Regions from separate parts of the Paenibacillus lutimineralis genome, predicted to be linked through region 1. Evidence: predicted binding sites of a transcription regulator. Region 1 holds the regulator's gene; each other region holds the start of a gene.
The links. The regulator NrdR, encoded in region 1, represses ribonucleotide reductase genes. The targets are predictions, from matches to a motif close to AACACNATATATNGTGTT.

Region 2: nrdI (class Ib ribonucleoside-diphosphate reductase assembly flavoprotein NrdI) is a predicted target of NrdR. The motif match lies at 1,323-1,340, and genes of this name have one in related genera.
Region 3: EI981_RS18585 (adenosylcobalamin-dependent ribonucleoside-diphosphate reductase) is a predicted target of NrdR. The motif match lies at 1,404-1,421, and genes of this name have one in related genera.

The regions. Positions count from the first base shown of each region.
Region 1 is NZ_CP034346.1:4,476,115-4,478,386, forward strand. Features, by position in the region: partial or broken gene EI981_RS19840 (transcriptional regulator) at 1-190, shown strand, start outside; gene nrdR (transcriptional regulator NrdR) at 963-1,430, opposite strand; gene EI981_RS19850 (alpha/beta-type small acid-soluble spore protein) at 1,581-1,799, shown strand; gene EI981_RS19855 (lytic transglycosylase domain-containing protein) at 1,876-2,272, opposite strand, start outside.
Region 2 is NZ_CP034346.1:4,258,519-4,260,790, forward strand. Features, by position in the region: gene nrdE (class 1b ribonucleoside-diphosphate reductase subunit alpha) at 1-869, opposite strand, end outside; gene nrdI (class Ib ribonucleoside-diphosphate reductase assembly flavoprotein NrdI) at 856-1,215, opposite strand; gene EI981_RS18805 (RNA polymerase sigma factor) at 1,574-2,143, shown strand; gene EI981_RS18810 (hypothetical protein) at 2,143-2,272, shown strand, end outside.
Region 3 is NZ_CP034346.1:4,212,187-4,214,458, forward strand. Features, by position in the region: gene EI981_RS18585 (adenosylcobalamin-dependent ribonucleoside-diphosphate reductase) at 1-1,129, opposite strand, end outside; gene EI981_RS18590 (DEAD/DEAH box helicase) at 1,665-2,272, shown strand, end outside.

The DNA.
Region 1 (2,272 bases):
ACTGGGTTGAAGCAGAAATAATACGATTTGCTCGTCGAACGCCGCGGCCGTTCACTCCTAAAGAGCTTGCAGCTCATTTACGGCTATCCGATCGGCATACGAGAGATCGATTCTTCATCGATTAGTGAACCAAAATCGGCTCGCCATCGCCAGCGGAGCTCAGCGTTATCGAACATACAGGTTGGTGTAGTTAGTGTAGTTAGTGTAGTTGGTGCGCCAGCTCTAACGGAAATCACAGCCTCTATTTTGACGAATTCGCTCTTCTTGAGATTGTAACGGAAATTAGATCCTCTATTTGAGGATAGTCTACCCTTATTCTGCTGAAAAACTTTAATTAAGGTACTCCATTTCCGTTAGAATTCAAAAACCGCCCTTTCAGGCCAAATAAAGGCACTGGTTTCCGTTAGTCCCTTTCTTCATCGATTAGTGGATCAAAATCAGCTCACCATCACCAGCGGAGCTCAGCGTTATCAACATACGGGTTGGGATAGTTAGTGCTGTTAGTGTAGTTGGTAGCGGTGGGCTGTTAGTGCTGTTAGTGTCATTGGTAATGTTAGCGCTGTTGGTATCGTTGGTGTAGTTAGGGCGTGGGTGTCGTTGGTGCGCCAGCTCTAACGGAAATCACAGCCTCTATTTTGCCGAATTCGCTCTTCTTGAGATTGTAACGGAAATCAGATCCTCTATTTAAGGATAGTCTACCCTTATTCTGCTGAAAAACTTCAATTAAGGTACTCCATTTCCGTTAGAATTCAAAATCGAGCCTTTTAAGACAAATAACGGCACTGATTTCCGTTAGAATGTTATGAAATAAAAAAAGAGTGCTGCCTGAACTTTAAGGCAACACTCTTTTATAATGAACAGCTTGTCTTACGCGGATCTTGATCTCGTGGGTATGATAAGCATCTGAATGTAGTTGACCACCGTCGTGCGATGACATTCCCCCTTTGAGGGCGGCCTCCCGCTTACTCCTCGCTCGCAGGCTTGGAGAGCAAGCTGTTCAATTCCTTCATGAACATGTTAATATCCTTGAATTGACGATATACCGAGGCGAATCGGACATAAGCAACCTCATCAACCGGATACAGCTGTTCCATGACCAATTCGCCGATCTCACGGCTTTCCACTTCTGCGTTCGCAGAGTGGCGCATCTGACGCTCTACCGCGGATACGGCAGACTCCAATTGCTCCACGGATACCGGTCTTTTCTCACAAGCACGCATCAGTCCTCTAAGCAGCTTATCGCGATTGAATTCCTCGCGGCTGCCGTCTTTCTTAATGACGATGAGCGGCATTTCCTCCACCATCTCAAAGGTAGTAAAACGTCGGCTGCATTTCTCACATTCACGACGGCGGCGGATCGAGCGATTCTCGTTAGCTGGCCTCGAATCAAGCACCTTCGTCCCCATATAGTCACAATACGGACATCTCACGCAAAAATGTCTCCCTTCTGCTTCTGTTAACTGTTATTCCTGCAAGTAAGACTGGAAATAAGACTACCAATAAATAACTAAAAAAATCAGTAATGAAGTTTCAAATACCGGAGCATAATACTGTTACCAACCGCAAGGAGGTGAACAACAATGGCGCAAAATTCTAACTCTAACAACCTGGTAGTAAAACAAGCTTCCGGTGCACTCGAGCAAATGAAATACGAAGTTGCTCAAGAGCTTGGCATTAATTTCCCACAAGATGGATACGCTGGTAACCTGACTTCTTACGAAAACGGTTCGATCGGTGGTTACATTACTAAACGTTTGGTAACAATCGCCGAACAACAATTGGCAGGCCAATTCAAATAAGTAACCTCTCAGGAAAGCATTGAAAGGCTCTGAAGCCTTTTGGTGCTTTCCTTATCTATTGTAACCGAGGCTTTCCTTAAAAATCATCATATATCTCGGAATATTGTTTATAATAATGAGTTACCCGAAGGACATAATTCCTTGTCTCCGGAAAAGGTATGTCGTCGACAGTATTCAACTGACCGTCCCATCTCTTGCTCTTAATCCAGTTTTTCACATGAGTAGGACCTGCATTGTAGGCCGCGATCACAGCAATTATATTTCCGTCAAATTGCTCTGATAAATAATTCAAATACCAAGTTCCAATTCGGACATTTACATCAATCTCGTTCTTTACTTGATCAAGATGTACTTTTTCATACTTAGCCTGATCAATAATCCATTCGGCCGTGCCTGGCATAATCTGCATGATGCCGAGCGCACCCTTCCTCGATTCGGCACCTACTTTATAGTTTGATTCCGCCTTGATAATC
Region 2 (2,272 bases), 220 kb from region 1:
GGTTCGTTAGCCTTGGCCAGTTCATAGAAGCGGTTCGGTACAATCAAACCGATCGACAAAGTTTTCAAGCGGATCCGCTCATCGGCGTTGATCTTCTTGCTATCCAGAAACTCTGCGACATCCCAGCCGAAAATGTTGTAATACCCTGCGCCCGAGCCTTTACGCTGTCCCATCTGATCTGCGTAGGAGAAGGCATCCTCCATCAGCTTCAGCACCGGCATAATTCCTTTGGCTGCACCTTCCACGCCTTTGATCGCTTCGCCTCGTCCGCGTAGCTTCGACAGGTTAACTGCGACACCTCCGCCGATTTTGGACAACTGCATGCATGTATTTAGCACATAGTTGATTGAATTCAGCGAATCGTCCATTTCCAGTAGGAAGCAGGAGACCATCTCGCCGCGCCGGCTCTTGCCCGCATTCAGGAACGTTGGAGTGGCTGGCTGCAGCCGTTGCTCCATCATCGATCGTGCCAGCGTGCTGGCCGTATCTGCATTCCCTCGGCCAAGATGTAGTGCTACGATGGCTACCCGGTCGGGATAATTCTCCAAATACTTGGACTTGTCATTCGTCTTCAACGCATAGTCCGTATAAAATTTCGATGCCGCCATGTAAGACGGGAATTCAAATGGATAGCTATGGGTAATGGCAAATACTTGATCGACTTCATCAGCCGTATACCGTTCGTACACATTTTCATAATAGTCATGATCGATCATATACCGTACTTTATCGGCCGTAGTCGGGAAGGTCATCGTTCTACCCGCTACTTCCTTCATAAACTCAGCGACAGCTTCCAGGTCCTTCTCTAATTGGAAGAACCCGTTCTCATCACGCTGCATTAATTGATTGTTCAGTTCAATATGCCGCAACCCGGCTCACCTCCTGCTTGAAGTCTTCAGCATCCCTCTTCGTCCCGGACAGCTCAAATTTAGCCACAACTGGCACTTGGTAACGCTCGGAGATCAAATCCGCACTCTTCGCAAATCTCTCTCCCCAATTGCGGTTACCGCTGGCCGCCACGCCGAGCATCCGCCCATGATTATGTTCCAGAAATGCTGAGACTCTTGGTGGTATCTGACCGAACCCGGTCGTATATGTAATCAGCACAAACGGCTCCTCCAGCGTCATGCCCTCGTCAATTTGTACAGCAGGCAAGTCGAGCTTCTGAATGAACCGTTTTACATTCCCTGTTTTGGAATCATACGCAATTAACATCGATACACCCTCACTTCTTTTCTATGAATCTAGTGCTTTCCCCATTCCTATATATGTAGGGCAAAAGCTCTCGAATAAACAACATCTTGTTGCGCTAAATCAATTTACCATCTATATATAGTATTGTCAATCCGTACAAACGTCCCAAACCGACTGTGAAAAGTTATAGATTAGGAGAAAAAGCGCTTAATTCCCGCCTATATCCTGTCCCTCATCAGATCGCCTTTTTAATAAATAATTTTATTGAAGGTTTAACTGAGAAACAGCCGAATTCATATAAAAATCCAAGGTTCGGTCACAAAATAGATGTCGGCGCTGTTATAAGAGGTAAAGGGGACCCGAATGAAAGGAGTACACTATGGCATCAGATAATAACCACGAACCGTTAACCGAAGCGGAAATTGAGCGAATCATCACTCAGATTCAAGACGGACGGCAAGAGCCGTTCCGGCTCCTGGTCCAACAATATCAGCGCCGAATTCACGTATATTGCTGTCATATGCTGGGTCAACAGCAGGAAGCGGAGGATGCAGTGCAGGAAATTTTTATCAAGTGCTATCAGCATATAGGCCGTTACAGGAAGCAAGCCTCCTTCACCGCATGGCTGTACAGAATCTCCTATAATCACTGCATTAATTTGCTGAAAAAACGAAACGCCTGGTACAAGGTTTTTAGTTCCTATCGCCAGCAGCAGCTCCATGACGAATGCTCAGCCGATTATAACGCTAACGCTCTTGTCGCCGACGTGCTGGTCCAACTCTCTTCAGAGGACCGGAGCCTACTTCTGCTAAGGGTTGTAGATGAGCGTAGTTATGAGGAGATCGGTCAAATCATAGGTTGTAAGCCAGCCACTGCACGTAAAAAGTATGAACGAATCAAAAAAAAAGCTAAAGGCCACCCGGCCTTGGCAAATGGAGGGATACGCTAATGAAACCTAATGATTATTCTCCAGAGACAGGTACGATTAGCAAAATAAAAGCTTTAATCGACACGACATATATTCCGGAACGGGATTTCTCGGATAAGATCATGAAGCGGATTGATCAAATAGGAGGCC
Region 3 (2,272 bases), 260 kb from region 1:
CTTCATCATAGAACTTGGACAAATTAATTGCCGACAGGTTACATACGCCCCAGCCAGGCAAACCTTGCTCTCCGCATGGGTTCGTGCAGATGATCGGGTTAAAGTACCAGCTATTAGACATTTGATTGTAGTATTCCATGAACACGACCCCAGGCTCAGCCGATTTCCAAGCCGATTCGATGATCGTATGCCAGATTTCCCGTGCCTTCACTGTCCGGTAATGTACAACTTTACGTCCGGCAGCTCTCCATTTATCGAGATCGCCATCCCATACTTCAGTGTAATCGTCATCAGTGGTGTCCGGAAAGACCAATTCCCAATCCAAATCCTCTTTGACAGCTTTCATGAACGCATTGCTTACGCATACCGACAAGTTCGCGTTAGTGACTTGTCCCATCGTCTGTTTAACCGTAATGAAATCAAGCACATCCGGATGCCAGTCGTTGATCATAAGCATCAAAGCGCCGCGACGGCTGCCTCCTTGCTCAATCAGACCCGTCGTATAGCTGAACAATCCGCCCCAGGATACCGCACCGCTCGATGAACCGTTAACGCCTTTGACTACAGCACGACGAGGACGAAGCGAACTGAGATTGATTCCGACACCGCCGCCGCGGGCCATAATCTCCGTCATTTCACTCAACGTCTCCATAATACCGCCACGGCTATCCTTAGGAGAAGGAATGACATAGCAGTTGAACAGTGTCAACTCATCGCTGGCTCCTGCCCCTGCGGCAATCCGTCCCCCTGGTACGAGCTTCCAATCTTCCAATATACCACGGAACTTCTCCGACCATTCCGCTTGCTTCTCTGGAGTTTCTTCCACCGAAGCCATCGCATTAGCCAGTCGATCCCACATCTCTTCAGGTGTCTTCTCGATATTCAACGTCAGCTTCTCGACATCTGCCTCTACCAGCGCACCGCTGCGTGTCTTAACAGTAGCCGACTGACCGTCGCGAGCGACCACTTCGCCTACTTCCTTCGTCGGAAATTTAGGATCATCCTTGGTCAAGACAAGAACGACGTCCCCAACCTTGGCATGGCTCGGATCAGGATTCTTCCACGCGTACCGATCCAAGAAGATTTTCTCGCTTAGCCCTTCCAGGCGCTGATTTTGCTTCGTTTTCAAAGAAAACACCCTCCTAATTATCAGAACTGTTCTGCACCTCTCAGCCGGTTCTTGTTCGATTCCATCCGAATCATAAATAATAACGACTGATATAGTGTTAGCAAATTTCAACAAAAACACAAACAAAAAAAGCTCAAAAAAGTAATACCGCTTAGCGGAGCTACCGCTGACAAGAATATAGCCGGAATCAAGCAGTAATTACGAGATTGAAGCCTATAAACATGGTTCCTGTTATGCATTTACACACTTAGAATTGTTACAATAATATGTACAAATCTCAATATGTAGTGTTCTCTAACCATTATACTACACTACATATGGTTGTCACAACGATCATTATTTTAATTTAGACTATTAAAGCGACACCTTCCTGTCCAAACTTCTAAATACTCCAAATTCCTATCTATTTCGGCCCAAGTTATATCCTTTTTGTTTTTCGTCCATACTACCTACAGCAACTAGACAACGAAAGCGTTAGACAAAGGGAGGTTATATCATCTTGAACCCTCATCCCCCAAATCCGGACATGAAGAATATGTTAGCCGGTGTTCCCATCGAATTTGAACGGAATTGGTATGAAGATCTTGATGTGAGATTAAAAAAGGGCGGCCCCTGGGATGATTGGCGATTGTTCAATCTGGCCTCCCAGGCCGAAGCTTCCCTGCTCGTTACCAGTTTTGAAGAAATGCTATGCCTGGGCCATCTTAATCAATTCGATCCACTGCCTCATCAGATTGATACGGCACAGAAGGTGATGTTCGAGATGCGCGGTAGAGCTATTCTTGCCGATGAGGTTGGCTTAGGCAAGACGATCGAAGCTGGGTTGATTCTGAAAGAATATATCATTCGCGGACTTGTCAAGAAAGTTCTTATTCTCGTTCCAGCCTCGCTGGTTCTGCAATGGGTGAGAGAATTAAATCAGAAGTTCGGTATCTCTGCTGTAGCCCAGAAGAAAGAGCATTCATGGCATAACGATATTGTCGTCGCATCGATGGATACGGCCAAGCGCGACCCTCACAAGAAAATTCTGACCGATTATGAATATGATATGGTCATTGTCGATGAAGCGCATAAATTAAAAAACAAAAAATCAACCAACTACCAGTTCATGCTGCAGTTGCGTAAAAAATATTGTCTACTCTT